Regions from separate parts of the Aquitalea sp. FG25 genome, predicted to be linked through region 2. Evidence: predicted binding sites of a transcription regulator. Region 2 holds the regulator's gene; the other holds the start of a gene.
The links. The regulator sigma-54, encoded in region 2, starts transcription at its own class of promoters, with help from an activator protein. The targets are predictions, from matches to a motif close to CTGGCACGCTTCATGCTT.
Positions count from the first base shown of each region.

Region 1 (7,720 bases), on a different contig from region 2:
TGGCGGGCTGGAGGAGCTGCTGAGCCGGTTGGCGGCCTTTGAGCTGGATGTGGTGCTGAGTAATCGCCCGGTGATTGCCGATGACAAGCACCCGTGGCGCTGTCGCACGCTGGCGCGGCAGGAGGTGTGCCTGATCGGGCCGCCCGGACTGGTGCAGGGGCCGTTCGACCTGACGCAGATACTGCGTCAGCAGTGGCTGATGGTGCCCAGTGCCAAAAGCGAAATCCGTGTGCGCTTTGACCTCTTGTGCGAAAAACTGGGGATAGAACCGCGCATCCGTGCCGAGGTGGACGATATGGCCACCCTGCGTTTGCTGGCGCGTGATGCCGGTGCGGTGGCGCTGATTCCGGCCATTGTGGTGAAGGACGAACTGGGCAAGGGGCTGCTGGAAAAATACGGCTCGGTGCAGGGGGTGGAAGAAACCTTCTACGCCATTACCGTACGCCGCCGGTTTGAAGCGCCGCATCTGAAGGAACTGTTCCAGCTGTTTGCCATGCCAAGCTGAGCGGCAGGTGCGGCCCATTCAACTGGTGAATGATGGTGGATGCAAAATGCCATTCATGGGCTGGCGGATTCGCCAGGGCAGGGCGAGGCAGGGTGCGGTTGCCGGCTGTGTAAGATTGGGTAAATAAAGTTATTGCTGTTTAAATTTGCCATTACATTGCTAATCAATTTCCATGCAGGCAGTGCAGATAAACTGCCTGTTAACACCGTGAATCAACCCCGCTTTTCAGCTGCCCATCCTCATGCGTCACTTGAAGACTGCACGCCTGCTTGTTTGTTGTCTTGCCCTGAATGATGGCCTGGCCACCGCTGTGCGGGCGCAGGCCGCGCCACTGTACTGGCAATGTAGCGACCAGTGCGAACAACATGCCGAAATGGAAAACAAGCCAGTGCACAAGGAAAAGAACGGTAATCTTTCCGTCTGGTGGCGCGTTAATTTTGCCCTTGGCGGTAGCGCGGTGCACAGCGCAGAAGTAATGACCGAGCTGGATTGCCTGGCTGGTTTTGGCCGGGACCGGGCGATTGTCTATTTTGAGCAGCCCAGGCTGGCAGGCGGGGTGAAGGGCTTCAGCATCGATAATGGCTGGTACACCCTGAATACACAGCGTTTCAATGACTTCCTGCTCAAAGTGTGCAGCACGTACACGGCAGCGGCGGATTGACCATGTGACGCGTCGTGCCGCTCAGCCCGGCCCCCGCAGCAGTGTCAAAGAAGGTTTGCCGGGTGTTGTCGTCGGCGCGGGCCATGCATGCCCCCCTTATGCCGCTGGGCGGTTTGGGCAAAACATCAGCAAGACTGATGAGCCGCATTCAGCAAGGTATGTTGTGCAAGAGACCTACCGCCAGCGGGCGGCTGGGCCTAAAGTGATAATGCCGCTGGCAAGGAAATCAACAGCGGCATGATGCTAACTTGCCAAGGAGCAGCGCCATGGAATTGCACATCAGCCGTGCGGGCAGCCAGCCCGCCATGCGTGGGCCAGAAGAGTGGTTTACCGGCCAGGTCCGGGTGGATATGTTGTTCCAGCCGCAGGAGCCCGCGCGGGCATCCGGTGCCAGCGTCACCTTCGAGCCGGGTGCACGTACTGCCTGGCACACCCACCCACGGGGACAGACCTTGCTGGTGACTGCCGGCTGTGGCCTGATCTGCCGCTGGGGTGGAGAGGTTCAGATCATCCGGCCCGGTGATGTGGTATGGATACCTGCTGGCCTCAAACACTGGCATGGTGCCACCACCAGCACCGCCATGACGCATATTGCGATTCAGGAGCAGGAAAACGGTGTTGCCGCCCACTGGGCGGAACCGGTCAGTGACAGCCAGTATCAGCAAGCGCAGCCAGCGACGCTGTCGTAAAAACCACCCCATAAGCGGCATCCTTACCCGCTTGCGCGGCAGCCTTGGCGATTCGCCGCTTGTCCGCGCCCAGCGCTATCGCCACGATGCGCTGGCATGTGCAGGCACGAATATTGCACTTGTTGATGGCAACCACTTCCAGATGCTGCCATGACTGCTTCCACTCCATTACGACTGCTGCTGGTCAACGATACCGACCGCCCGATGGCACAGCTGCATGCGGCGCTGACGGCGGCGGGCTATCTGGTGATTGCCCAGGCCCAGGGTGCAGCCGAGCTGCTGCAACTGGTGGACAGCCAGGCACCGGACATCATCATCATCGATACCGAATCCCCCTCGCGTGACACGCTGGAACAACTGGCACTGATGGGCCATGCCGCACCGCGCCCGGTGGTGATGTTTGCCGAACAGGGCGGCCTGAGCACCATTCAGGCTGCGGTCAGCGCCGGGGTTACCGCCTATGTGGTGGACCAGGTGGCCGCCAGCCGGCTGGCCCCCATCATCGACATGGCGCGGGTGAAGTTTGAAGAAGACGCGCGGCTGAAAAAACGGCTGGCCGAGGTGGAAGAACAACTGGCCGACCGCAAGCTGATCGAACGTGCCAAGGGCATCCTGATGGAGCGCCGCCAGTTGTCCGAAGCCGAAGCCTATGCGCTGCTGCGCAGCCAGGCCATGCAAAGCGGCCTGCGCCTGGCCGAACTGTCCCGCCAATTGATCAATTCCAGCAAGTTGCTGGGCTGAAAGCCTTTCATGACTGCTCCTGCATCCCCGTACAAACTCAAGCTGGGCTTTGTGGCCCTGACAGACTGCGCCGCACTGGTGGCTGCCCACAAGCTGGGGCTGGACCGGGAGCTGGGCCTGCAGTTTTGCCTGCAGCGCCAGCCGTCCTGGTCTGCCGTGCGCGACAAGCTGAGCAGCGGGCAGCTGGATGCCGCGCATGCCTTGTATTGCCTGGTGTATGGCATGCAACTGGGCATGGGCAGCCCGCAATGCGATATGGCCATCCTGATGACGCTGAACCAGAACGGGCAGGGCATCAGCCTGGCTCCAGCCCTGGCGCAGCAATACCGCCAGGGCACCAGCCTGAGCCAGATCAGCCAGCAACTGGGCCGTCCACTGACGCTGGCGCATACCTTTCCCACCGGCACCCATGCCATGTGGCTGTACTACTGGCTGGCGGCGCAGGGCATACACCCCTTGCGTGACGCCCGCTGTGTGGTAATTCCCCCGGCACAGATGGGCGATGCGATGCAGGGCGGCATGCTGGATGGCTTTTGTGCTGGCCAGCCCTGGCATGCGCTGGCACAGCAGCACGGCGTGGCCAGCCTGGTGGCTGACAGCGCCGCCATCTGGCCGGATCATCCGGAGAAAGTGCTGGCCTGCCGTCGCGAGCTGGCGCAGCAGCAGCCGGATCTGGCCGGGCGTATGGTGCAGGCGCTGTTATTGGCCAGCCACTGGCTGGACCAGCCGGAAAACCATGCCCAGGCCGCCGCCTGGCTGGCGGAAGACGACTATCTGGCCATGCCGGCGGAGCTGATTCTGCAGCATTGGGAAAGCACTGATGTCAGCCCGCTGCGCTTTTGCGCTGATGGCCAGGTCAATTACCCCTATCTGTCGGATGGCTTGTGGTTTCTGCAGCAATACCGCCGCTGGGGCATGTGGCAGGGCGATGGCGAGCAAGCAGTGGTGGCCGCAGTCAACCAGACCGCGCTGTACGAGCAGGCGGCCAGAAACTGCGGCCTGCCGCTGCCCGTCCCGGCTGGCCGCCACAGCGTACTGATGGACGGCTGCCACTGGCCAGCACCCGCCGATGCCGCGCCCATTGTCGGTGCGATGCTGAATTTTACGCACTGATGCGGTGCAACATAGGGCTAAAAACAGCGTAATCCGGTCGCTAACAGGCTTTTTGCAGCTGGCACGCTATTTGCAATGATTACCTCGCAGCGGCGCAATGGCGTGCCACTGCACCAGACATCACGGCAGTGGCCAACGGCGGCCGCTACCGACACGGACAACGGCGTCCTCTCCTGATTTCACCATCAGGGAGGACGCCGTTTTTGTTTTGGCCATTTGGCGGGAAGCTCGCTTCCCCGACAGGAGCACTACATGGACCGCACTTTCTGGCAAGCCGGACACAAGCCCACCCTGTTTTCAGCCTTTCTGTATTTCGACCTCAGTTTCATGGTGTGGTATCTGCTGGGGCCCTTGCAGGTGCCTATTGCCAGCGCACTGCACCTGTCCACCCAGCAGCGCGGCCTGATGGTAGCCACGCCGATTCTGGCCGGGGCCATCCTGCGCCTGCTGATGGGCGTGCTGGTGGACCGCATCGGCGCACGCGGAGCCGGCATCATCGGCCAGCTGATCGTGATTGCCGCCTTGCTGGGGGCCTGGCAGATCGGCATTGCCAGCCTGGGCGGTGCGCTGCTGCTGGGCCTGTTCCTGGGCGTGGCCGGGGCCTCGTTTGCGGTGTCGCTGCCGCTGGCTTCGCGCTGGTATCCGCCGCAGCATCAGGGCACGGCCATGGGTATTGCCGGGGCGGGGAACTCCGGCACCGTGCTGGCCGCCTTGTTTGCCCCGGCGCTGGCGCTGGCCTTTGGCTGGCAAAACGTGTTCGGCCTGGCCTGCATTCCGCTCATTGCTGCGCTGGCTATCTTCACCTGCTGTGCCAAGGACGCACCGAATGCGCCACCGGCCAAGAAGCTGGCCGACTATCTGGCCGTGTTGAAGGAAAAAGACGCCTGGTGGTTCATGTTTTTCTATTCGATGACCTTTGGCGGCTTCTCCGGCTTTGCCAGCGCGCTGCCGGGCTACTTCCACGACCAATTCGCTTTTGATGCCAAAACCGCAGGCATGTATACCGCCGCCTGTGTGTTTGCCGGTTCGGTGATGCGTCCGCTGGGCGGCATGCTGGCCGACCGTCTGGGTGGTACCCGCTCGCTGCTGGCGGTGTACCTGTGCTGCGCGCTGCTGATTGGCGCAGCCGGTTTCAATGTGGGTGGTTCTTCGGTGGCGCTGGTGCTGTTCATCCTGGCCATGCTGTGCCTGGGTGCCGGTAACGGCGCGGTGTTTCAACTGGTGCCGCAGCGCTTTGGCAAGGAAATCGGCGTGATGACCGGCCTGGTGGGTATGGCGGGCGGGGTGGGCGGTTTTGCCCTGGCCGCCAGCCTGGGTGCCATCAAGCAGGCTACCGGTGGCTATGCCGCTGGCCTGTGGCTGTTTGCCTGCCTGTGCTGCCTGGCCTGGTTGAGCCTGGCTGGGGTGAAACAACGCTGGCGCAGTGGCTGGACCGTTGCCGCAGCCCGCGTCTAAGAAGCAAAGGAGAGCATGATGGACATGGCAGAACTGCAGGGCAAAACCCGGCAAAAGCTGGTGGTGGTGGGCAACGGCATGGCTGGTATCCGCACCGTGGAAGAGTTGCTGGGCCTGGCACCGGACTTGTATGACATCACTGTGTTTGGTGCCGAGCCGCACCCCAACTACAACCGCATCCTGCTGTCGCCGGTATTGGCCGGGGAACAGGACTTCAAAGACATCATTCTCAACAGCGAGCAGTGGTATGCCGAACACGGCATCACCCTGCACATGGGCAAGAATGTGGCCACCATCGACCGGGTGCGCCGCAAAGTCATCGCCGAGGATGGCACCGAAGCGGCTTACGACCGCCTGCTGCTGGCCACCGGCTCCACGCCTTTCATGCTGCCGGTGCCGGGCAAGGAACTGGACGGGGTGATCAGCTACCGCGACATCCGTGATACCGAACTGATGATGGAAGCCGCCAAGACCAAGCGTCAGGCGGTGGTGATTGGCGGTGGCCTGCTGGGGCTGGAAGCCGCCAACGGCCTGAAGCTGCGCGGCATGGAGGTGACGGTGGTGCATCTGGGCGACTGGCTGCTGGACCGCCAGCTGGACGATGTGGCCGGAGACTTGCTGCGCCGGGCGCTGGAGGAACGCGGCATCGGCTTTTTGCTGGGCAAGCAGACCGCCGCCATTCTGGATGACGGTGCGGGCGGCGTGGCCGGGGTGCGTTTCAGCGATGGCGAGCAGGTAGCAGCGCAACTGGTGGTAATGGCGGTGGGCATTCGCCCCAATACTGCGCTGGCGGAATCCTGCGGCCTGCATTGCGAGCGCGGCATCGTGGTGAGCGATGCCCTGCAAACCTACGACCCGCGTGTATATGCGGTGGGTGAGTGCGTCAGCCATCGTGGCGTGGCCTACGGTCTGGTAGCCCCGCTGTTTGAGCAGGCCAAGGTATGCGCCAACCATCTGGCCCAACTGGGCATTGGCCGCTATCAGGGCTCGGTGCTGTCCACCAAGCTGAAAGTCACCGGGATTGATTTGTTCTCGGCTGGCGACTTCATGGGCGGCGAGGGCATGGAAGACATCGTGCTGTCCGACCCGGCTGGCGGCGTGTATAAAAAGCTGGTGCTCAAGGACGACAAGCTGGCCGGGGTCTGCCTGTATGGCGACACCGCCGACGGCGCCTGGTATTTCAAGCTGCTGCGCGAGGGCCGTTCAGTGGCCGAGTTGCGTGACACGCTGATGTTTGGCGAATCCACCATTGGCGATTCCGGTGTGCAGGGCCAAAGCAAGGCCGCCGGGATGAAGGACAGCGACGAAGTGTGCGGCTGCAACGGCGTGTGCAAGGGCAGCATCGTCAAAACCATCAAGGACAAGGGCCTGTTTACCCTGGACGAGGTGAAAAAGCACACCAAGGCGGCCAGCTCCTGTGGCTCCTGCTCCGGGCTGGTGGAGCAGATTCTGATGAGCGTGGTGGGGACGGATTTCCAGGAAACGCCCAAAACCAAGGCCGTGTGCGGCTGTACCGAACGTAGCCATGGCGAAGTGCGCAAGGCTATCCGCGAACAGCACCTGCTGACTCATGCCGAGGTATTCCACTTTCTGGAATGGCGCACCCCCAACGGCTGTGCCACCTGCCGCCCGGCCATCAACTACTACCTGTTGTCCAGCTGGCCGCACGAGGCGGTGGACGACCCGCAAAGCCGCTTCGTCAACGAGCGGGTGCACGCCAATATCCAGAAGGACGGCACCTTCTCGGTGATTCCGCAAATGAAAGGCGGCGTTACCACCGCCAGCGAGCTGCGCCGCATTGCCGACGTGGCCGACAAATACCAGGTGCCGATGGTGAAAGTCACCGGCGGCCAGCGTATCGACCTGCTGGGGGTGAAAAAGGAAGACCTGGTCAATGTCTGGCAGGACCTGGGCATGCAGTCCGGCCACGCTTACGGCAAATCCATCCGCACGGTGAAAACCTGCGTTGGCAGCGAGTTCTGCCGCTTTGGCACCCAGAACAGCACCCAGATGGGCATTGATCTGGAAACCATGCTGGCCAATATGTGGTCGCCGCACAAGGTGAAACTGGCGGTGTCCGGCTGCCCGCGTAACTGTGCCGAGGCAGGCATCAAGGACGTGGGGGTGATTGCGGTGGATTCCGGCTGGGAGCTGTATGTCGGCGGCAACGGCGGCATCAAGACCGAAGTGGCGCAGTTTCTGTGCAAGGTAAAAACCGCCGAGGAAGTAAAGGAATACAGCGGGGCCTTTTTGCAGCTGTACCGCGAGGAAGCCTACTACCTGGACCGCAGCGTGCATTACATCGCCCGTGTCGGCCTGGAATATATCAAGGCTAAGGTGGTGGCCGATGCCGCCAACCGCCAGGCCTTGTACCAGCGCTTGCTGTTTTCCCTGCAAGGTCTGCCCGACCCATGGGCGGCGCGCATTGCCGGGGCGCAGAAAAACGAATTCATCCCGATCAAGCTGCACGCCTGAGGAGCGCACACCATGACAGACAGCCAACACTGGGTACACATCTGCGCCCTGACTGACATTCCGCCGCAAGGCAGCCGGGTG
Region 1 covers NZ_JBMDJV010000007.1:124,823-132,542, forward strand. Annotated here, with positions in the region: gene ACODR9_RS08455 (LysR family transcriptional regulator) at 1-505, shown strand, start outside; gene ACODR9_RS08460 (hypothetical protein) at 747-1,166, shown strand; gene ACODR9_RS08465 ((R)-mandelonitrile lyase) at 1,433-1,855, shown strand; gene ACODR9_RS08470 (ANTAR domain-containing response regulator) at 2,006-2,596, shown strand; gene ACODR9_RS08475 (CmpA/NrtA family ABC transporter substrate-binding protein) at 2,606-3,709, shown strand; gene ACODR9_RS08480 (nitrate/nitrite transporter) at 3,962-5,164, shown strand; gene nirB (nitrite reductase large subunit NirB) at 5,189-7,639, shown strand; gene nirD (nitrite reductase small subunit NirD) at 7,652-7,720, shown strand, end outside.
Region 1: the regulator sigma-54 is predicted to act here: its motif matches at 3,768-3,785, upstream of ACODR9_RS08480 (nitrate/nitrite transporter).

Region 2 (7,720 bases):
ACACTCAAGCTGAATGCCGACCGCGCCACCGTCACTCAGGACAAGCAGGGTAACCAGACCATGCAAGCCACTGGCCGCCAGGTGGTCTTCCGCCAGAAAATGGACGGCAAAAACGAGTGGATCGAAGGCCAGGCCAACCAGCTGGACTACAACACCGTCACCCACGCCGCAGTACTGACCGGCAACGCCCGCGTCAAACGCGGCAACGACCTGGTCATCGGCAATGTGATTACCTACAACACCGAAACCGAGATGTATGACGTCAGCAGCGGAGCCAGCAGCAATGGTGGCCGCGTCACCGCCATCATCCAGCCCAAGCCCAGGGACAACAGCCCTGCCGCCAAAAAAACCGACGGAAGTGCGCAATGACTGGCCCCAGCATCCTTAAAGTGGAGCGGCTGAAAAAGCGCTTCAAAAAACGTACGGTGGTCAAAGACGTCGCCTTGCAGATTCAGAGCGGCGAAGTCGTCGGTTTGCTTGGCCCCAACGGTGCCGGCAAAACCACCAGCTTTTACATGATTGTCGGGCTGATCGGTGCCGATGAAGGTGAAATCACGCTGGATGGCAGCAGCATCACCCACCTGCCCATCCATCAGCGCGCCCGCCTTGGCCTTGGCTACCTGCCGCAAGAAGCCTCCATCTTCCGCAAGATGACGGTGGAAGAAAACATCACCGCCGTACTGGAAATTGCCGGTTACAAAGGAGACATGCTGGAGCAGGAGCTCAGCCTGCTGCTGGATGACCTCAACATCGCCCACCTGCGGGAAAGCAATGCGCTATCTCTGTCCGGTGGCGAGCGCCGCCGGGTGGAAATTGCCCGGGTACTGGCCACCCGTCCGCGCTTCATCCTGCTGGATGAACCCTTTGCCGGCGTTGACCCGATCGCCGTCATCGACATCCAGAAAATCATCACCTTCCTGCAACAGCGTGGCATCGGCGTACTGATCACCGACCACAACGTCCGGGAAACCCTGCGTATCTGCGACCGGGCTTACATCATCAGCGATGGCTCGGTACTGGCATCCGGCGAACCGGAAGAACTGGTCAACAACGAGAAAGTGCGCCAGGTGTACCTGGGCGAGCACTTCCACCTGTAAACCATGAAACAATCATTACAGCTCCGGGTTTCACAGCAACTCACCCTCACCCCGCAACTGCAACAGTCAATCAAGCTGCTGCAGCTGTCCACGCTCGACCTGCAAACCGAGGTAGAACGCTTCCTGCTGGACAACCCCATGCTGGAACGCGGCGATGACCTGCCCGCGCAAGAAGGCCCCGCCACCGAATCCGCTAGCAGCAACGAAGAATCAACCACGCCAGCATCGGACAGCAGCGACAATGACAGCCACAACGAAAGCAGCGGCGAGCTGACCGACTGGGGCAGCGGCAGCCGACGCAACGACGGTGACGATGAGTTCGACCCCATGCTGAATGTCCCCTGCCCGGTCAGCCTGCGCGAACACCTGCTGGCCCAGCTGGGAGAGCTGACGCTGCCCACCAGGGATCAGGCCATCGTGCAGCTGCTGATTGAAGAACTGGACGACAACGGTTTTCTCACCATCGACCTGGAAGAACTGGCCAGTAATCTGCCACTAGAACTGGAGCTGGAAAGCGACGAACTGATGGTTGGCCTGCGCCTGCTGCAGCAATTCGACCCAGCAGGCATTGCCGCGCGCAGCCTGGCCGAATCACTGAGTCTGCAGCTGGCACGCCTGCCACAGCAAGAGCCTGGCCATGCCCTGGCACGCAAGATCGTGGCAGAACACCTTAGTTTGCTCGGCAATCGGGACTACACCCGCCTCAAACGCATACTGGGTGCAGATGACGAAGCCATCCGTCAGGCCCAGCAATTGATTTCCCGGCTAACGCCCCACCCCGCTGCCGGTTTTGGCGGTGAAGATGTGCACTATGTCATTCCCGATGTCACCGTACGCAAGCGCAAGGGCCACTGGGTGGCAGAACTCAACAACGGAGCCGTACCGCGACTACGCGTCAATCAGCTGTACGCCCAGATGCTGTCGGAAAACCGCAGTACGGCAGGTGAACTGACCGGTCGCCTGCAAGAAGCGAAGTGGCTGGTCAAGAACATCCAGCAACGATTTGACACCATTCTGAAAGTGTCAGAAGCTATAGTCGAAAGGCAACAAGCGTTCTTTGAACACGGTGAAGTGGCCATGCGCCCGCTCATCCTGCGCGACATCGCAGACGAGCTGGGATTGCATGAATCCACAGTGTCACGCGTCACCACCCAGAAATACCTGCTCTGCCCGCGCGGCCTGTTCGAACTGAAATACTTTTTCGGCAGTGCACTGGAAACCGACAGCGGCGGCGAATGCTCAGCCACAGCCATCAAGGCCCATATCCGTCGCATGATCGATGGCGAGAACACCGCCAAGCCACTTTCGGACAGCGCCATTGCCGACGAACTGGGCAAGCAAGGGATACAGGTTGCAAGACGCACCGTTGCGAAGTATCGTGAAGCTATGCAGATACCGCCGGTCAATCTGCGCAAGGCACTGTAAAGCGTGTCTTGAAGAATATCCGCTCGCCCGGCCGACCCGACCGGGCAGTCAACACAAGAAGGAGTTAGGGTATGAACCTCAAAGTAACCGGTCTCCACCTCGAAGTAACCCCGGCAATCCGTGAATTTCTGGAAAGCAAGCTGGAACGTATCACCCGCCACGTCGATCACGTGATCGACGTCACCGTCACCCTGTCGGTGGACAAGCTGGTGCAGAAAGCAGAAGTCAACGTTCACCTTTCCGGCAAGGATATCCACGTAGAAGCCACCGACTCCGACATGTACGCTGCCATCGATGCGCTGATGGACAAGCTGGATCGACAGGTACTCAAGCACAAGGAAAAACAGAGCGAACATCGCGTAACGCCGCAAGTTCAGCCGGAAGCATCCCTGTAATCACCTGACCTACGATGCGGGAACCCAACGGGTTCCCGTTTTTATTTGCACGGAGCCTTTTTCATTTTGCTGAAGGCAACGTAGAATTGGCCAGTTTTTGTCGCCGTGTGCATACATTCCTATGAGCCTGATTGGCAAAATCCTGACACAGGACCACATTCTTCCGGACCTGGATGTCGCCAGCAAGAAACGTGTCTTCGAGCAGGTGGGCCTCCTTATCGAAAATACCCACGGCATTGCGCGCAGTGAAATTTTCGACTGCCTGTTCGCCAGGGAAAAACTGGGTTCCACCGGCCTGGGCCAAGGCGTGGCGATTCCGCATGGCCGGGCGAGAGGGCTCAAGGAAGCCGCAGGCGTCTTCATCCGCCTGAAAAACCCCATTCCTTTCGACGCCCCGGACGGCAAGCCCGTGCAAAGCCTGTTTGTGCTGCTGGTTCCGGAGCAGGCAACTGATCTGCACCTGCAGGTTCTGTCCGAACTGGCCCAGCTTTTCTCCAGCAAACAATTGCGTGAGCAACTGCTGAGTGCGCCATCGCGTGCCGATCTGTACCAGCTGCTTACCGGATGGAATACCAACAATGCCTAGCATTACCGTGCGCCGGTTGTATCAGGACAATCAGCAAAAGCTTAACCTGACCTGGGTTGCAGGAACCGGCGGCGCGGACAGCCCCATCGGCAATGACGAACAACGCCCAACGCTGGCGCTGGTAGGCCACCTCAACTTCATCCACCCCAACCGGGTCCAGGTTCTGGGCCTGGCTGAGGTCGATTACCTGAACCGGCTGGAACAGTCAGCGGCCAAGACGGCGCTGGACCAGCTGTTCCACAAGACCATGTCGGTGGTAATGGTGGCCAATGGCCAGCAAGTACCCAAGCTGCTGCGCGATTACTGTCACACCCATAATGTGCCGCTGATGAGCACACCGCTGGAAAGCCCCTACCTGATGGATGTGCTGCGCATCTATCTGGCCCGCGCGCTGGCGGTATCCACCGTACTGCACGGGGTTTTTCTCGATGTGCTGGAAATCGGCGTGCTGATTATGGGTGACTCGGCCATGGGCAAGAGCGAGCTGGCACTGGAGCTGATTTCCCGTGGCCATGGCATGGTGGCGGATGATGCCGTTGAACTCTATCGCATCGGCCCGGAAACCCTGGAAGGCCGCTGCCCGCCGCTACTACGCGACTTTCTGGAAGTGCGTGGCCTGGGCATTCTGAACATCCGCACCATATTCGGTGAAACTGCAGTTCGCCCGAAAAAAGTGCTAAAACTGATTATTCACTTGGTCAAGGCCAACGATCAGGCAATGCAGGCACTGGACCGGCTGAATATCCAGTCGGAAACCCAGGACATCATCGGCGTCACTGTGCGCAAGGTGGTATTGCCGGTTGCTGCTGGCCGCAACTTGGCGGTTCTGGTTGAAGCTGCAGTGCGCAACTACATCTTGCAGCTGCGCGGCATCGACAGCACCCGTGAATTCATTGAACGCCACACCAACTTCCTCAGGGATCAGGAAAATGCGCCTGATATTGATTAGCGGCCTGTCCGGCTCCGGCAAGTCCATCGCCCTGCGCGCCCTGGAGGATTCCGGCTTCTACTGCGTCGACAATCTGCCGGCCACCATGCTGCATGAAGCCATGTCGCTCTATGCCGATTATGGCTACAAGCAAATTGCCATCAGCGTAGATACCCGTTCCAGCCCCTCACTGGGCGCATTGCCGGATGAAGTACACAAGCTGCGCCAGCAGCGCGTCGATGTACGATTGCTGTTTCTGGAGGCCAAGCCGGAAACCCTGGTCAAGCGTTTTTCCGAAACCCGCCGTCGCCATCCACTGTCGGGGATTGGTGCTACCGTGGAAGAATGCATTCAGCTCGAACAGGAATTGCTGGCCAGCATCCAGGAAATGGGTATCCGCATTGATACCAGCGAGCTATCTGCCAATGCCCTGAAAAGCGCTATCAAGCAGCTGGTGGAAGCAGACAGCAGCCGGCTCACCATCATTTTCGAATCCTTCGGCTTCAAGCACGGCGTACCGCTTAATGCCGACTTTGTGTTTGATGTACGCTGCCTGCCCAATCCTTACTACGATCCGGCGCTGCGCCCCTTCACCGGACGCGACCAGCCCATCATCGACTTTTTCGGTCAGCAACCGCTGGTGGCAGAAATGACCGAAGACATCAGGCGCATGATTGCCAAATGGCTGCCCGAATTCAGCCGTGAAAACCGTAGCTATCTGACCGTCGCCATCGGGTGTACCGGTGGCCAGCACCGTTCGGTCTATATTGCCGAACAACTGTCGCGCGCCTTTCCGGCCGAACAGGTTCTGATTCGCCATCGTCAGCTATTCCGCGAATCCTGATCTGCCTGCTGGCAGGCAGCACGGAATAGCCAGCTGACAGCACATGGAAATACTGATGCAAACCCCCCAAACCGTCACCGTTGCCCTTACCGGTGCCTCTGGCCTGCCCTATGGCTTGCGCCTGATCGATCAGCTCGTCAGCGCCGGCATACGCGTCTGGGTGCTGTACTCCCAAGCCGCCCAAGTTGTCGCCAAGCAGGAAATGGACTTACACCTGCCCTCGCGCCCTGCAGAAGTTGCACAATGGCTGCAGCAACGGAGCGGAGCACAAGCCGGGCAGTTGGCCGTCTTCGGCAGGGAAGAATGGTTTGCTCCGGTAGCATCAGGTTCCAATCCGGCGGACGCCATGGTGGTTTGCCCTTGCTCAATGGGTACACTGGCAGCCATCGCCCATGGCATGAGCGACAATCTGATCGAACGTGCTGCCGATGTCAGTATCAAGGAAGGCCGCAAGCTTATTCTGGTGCCACGGGAAACCCCGCTATCGGTTATCCACCTGGAAAACATGCTGAAACTGGCACGGCTTGGTGCTGTCATCCTGCCGCCATCACCTGGTTTTTACACCCATCCAGCCAGCGTCGACGACATGGTGGACTTTGTGGTGGCACGTATCCTCGACCAGTTGCGTGTCCCACACCACCTGATGCCGCGCTGGGGAGAACCCGCCAAGGAGTAAAACATGCTGCAAGATGCATTGTGGAGTCTGCCGGCCTTGCGCCGCCTGGAGATAGAGGCCGAATTGCAGGGCCTTGACCTGATGCAGCGTGCAGCACGCGCCACAGCGGCATGGACCCGACAGCATCTGCCACCGGCTGCGCGCATTCTGGTGGCCGCTGGCCCCGGCAATAATGGCGGCGATGCCCTCTACGCGGCCTTGCTGCTGATGCAGGAGGGCTACAGCGTCGATATCCTGATGCCGCAAATGCCTGCCAGCCCACAGGCACAGCAAGCCTATCTGGCCTTGCGCAGTGCCGGTGGCATTCCCTTACAGCAGCTTGCAGCCGATGCCCCCACTCCCGCCTTGCTGATTGATGGGCTGTTTGGCATCGGTCTCAGTCGTCCGCTCGATTCCAAGTGGCTGACCCTGATTCACCAACTGGATCAACTGGATTGCCCGCGCCTGGCGCTGGACTGTCCAAGCGGCCTGAATGCCTATACCGGCCAGGTACAGCAAGCCTGTATTCACGCCACGCATACTCTGACTTTTCTCTGTTACAAACCAGGCTTGTTTTACTCGGCGGGAGTAGACCACGCCGGCCAGGTAGAACTGGCCACGCTGGACTGCCCCCCAGCCCTCCAACCTGCAGCGGAAGGCTATTTGAACCGGCAAGGCGCACAAGCATTACAACGCCGTCGCGACAGCCACAAGGGCAGTCATGGCACCGTTGCCATCATCGGTGGCAGCGAAGGCATGCTGGGTGCGGCCCTGCTGGCGGGCCGCGCAGCCTTGGCAGGTGGTGCTGGCAAAGTCCATGTACTGGCGCTAGATGGCCGCCTGGCAGCAGATACAGCCTGCCCGGAGCTGATGCTGCATGATGCACGGCAACCGCACAGCCAACCCGACTGCGATGTGCTCGCCGCCGGGCCCGGGCTGGGGCAAAGCAAGCAGGCTAGACAATGGCTGGAACATGCACTGGCATCCCCCCTGCCGCTAGTGCTGGATGCGGACGCGCTGAATATGCTGGCAAGCGATGCCCAGCTGCAGGATCTGCTGGCCATGCGCGAGGCCGATACCATCCTGACGCCACACCCTGCAGAAGCAGCACGCCTGCTAGGCCATCACACAGCTACGGTTCAGTCAGACCGTCTGGCCGCCGTACAGCAACTGGCCAGCCGCTTTGACTGCCTGGTAATCCTCAAAGGGGCGGGAACACTGATTGCGACGGCAGGCCAGCCTTATCTGCTCAATACCAGCGGTGGCCCCGCGCTCGCGGTTGCTGGTCAAGGCGACGTACTGAGCGGCCTGATTGCCGCGCTACTGGCACAGGGTATGCCTGCCATGGCGGCATGCTGCCTTGCCGTACGCGTACATGGCATGGCTGGTGATGAATACCAGCAAGAAGCAGGCGGCCCCATCGGGCTGACGGCCACAGCCACTGCCCAGCGCTGCAGCCACATCCTCAACCGCCTGCTGCACGCATAAATCCTGCCCGGCAGCAGCGTGTGCTGCCCTTTTGTCCATGGAAATACTTTTCCTGCAGAAATCCAGCCTAGGTAAAATGACCCGCTCTTCCGGAGGAAAAATCTCTTGCATCGACAGAAGAAAGCCTATGTATACGGGCTGAGTGCCGTACTTGCCTGGTCTACGGTTGCCACCGCCTTCAAAATCAGCCTGGCGCACCTGACGCCTGCTCAGCTTGTCCTATACGCCAGCCTTGCTTCTACCACCAGCCTGCTCGGCATCCTGCTCTATCAGGGACGCCTGGGCTGCCTGCTACCGGCCAT
Region 2 covers NZ_JBMDJV010000023.1:25,672-33,391, reverse strand. Annotated here, with positions in the region: gene lptA (lipopolysaccharide transport periplasmic protein LptA) at 1-369, shown strand, start outside; gene lptB (LPS export ABC transporter ATP-binding protein) at 366-1,097, shown strand; gene ACODR9_RS18520 (RNA polymerase factor sigma-54) at 1,101-2,522, shown strand; gene hpf (ribosome hibernation-promoting factor, HPF/YfiA family) at 2,594-2,917, shown strand; gene ptsN (PTS IIA-like nitrogen regulatory protein PtsN) at 3,039-3,503, shown strand; gene hprK (HPr(Ser) kinase/phosphatase) at 3,496-4,452, shown strand; gene rapZ (RNase adapter RapZ) at 4,433-5,275, shown strand; gene ACODR9_RS18495 (flavin prenyltransferase UbiX) at 5,331-5,951, shown strand; gene ACODR9_RS18490 (NAD(P)H-hydrate dehydratase) at 5,955-7,418, shown strand; gene ACODR9_RS18485 (DMT family transporter) at 7,524-7,720, shown strand, end outside.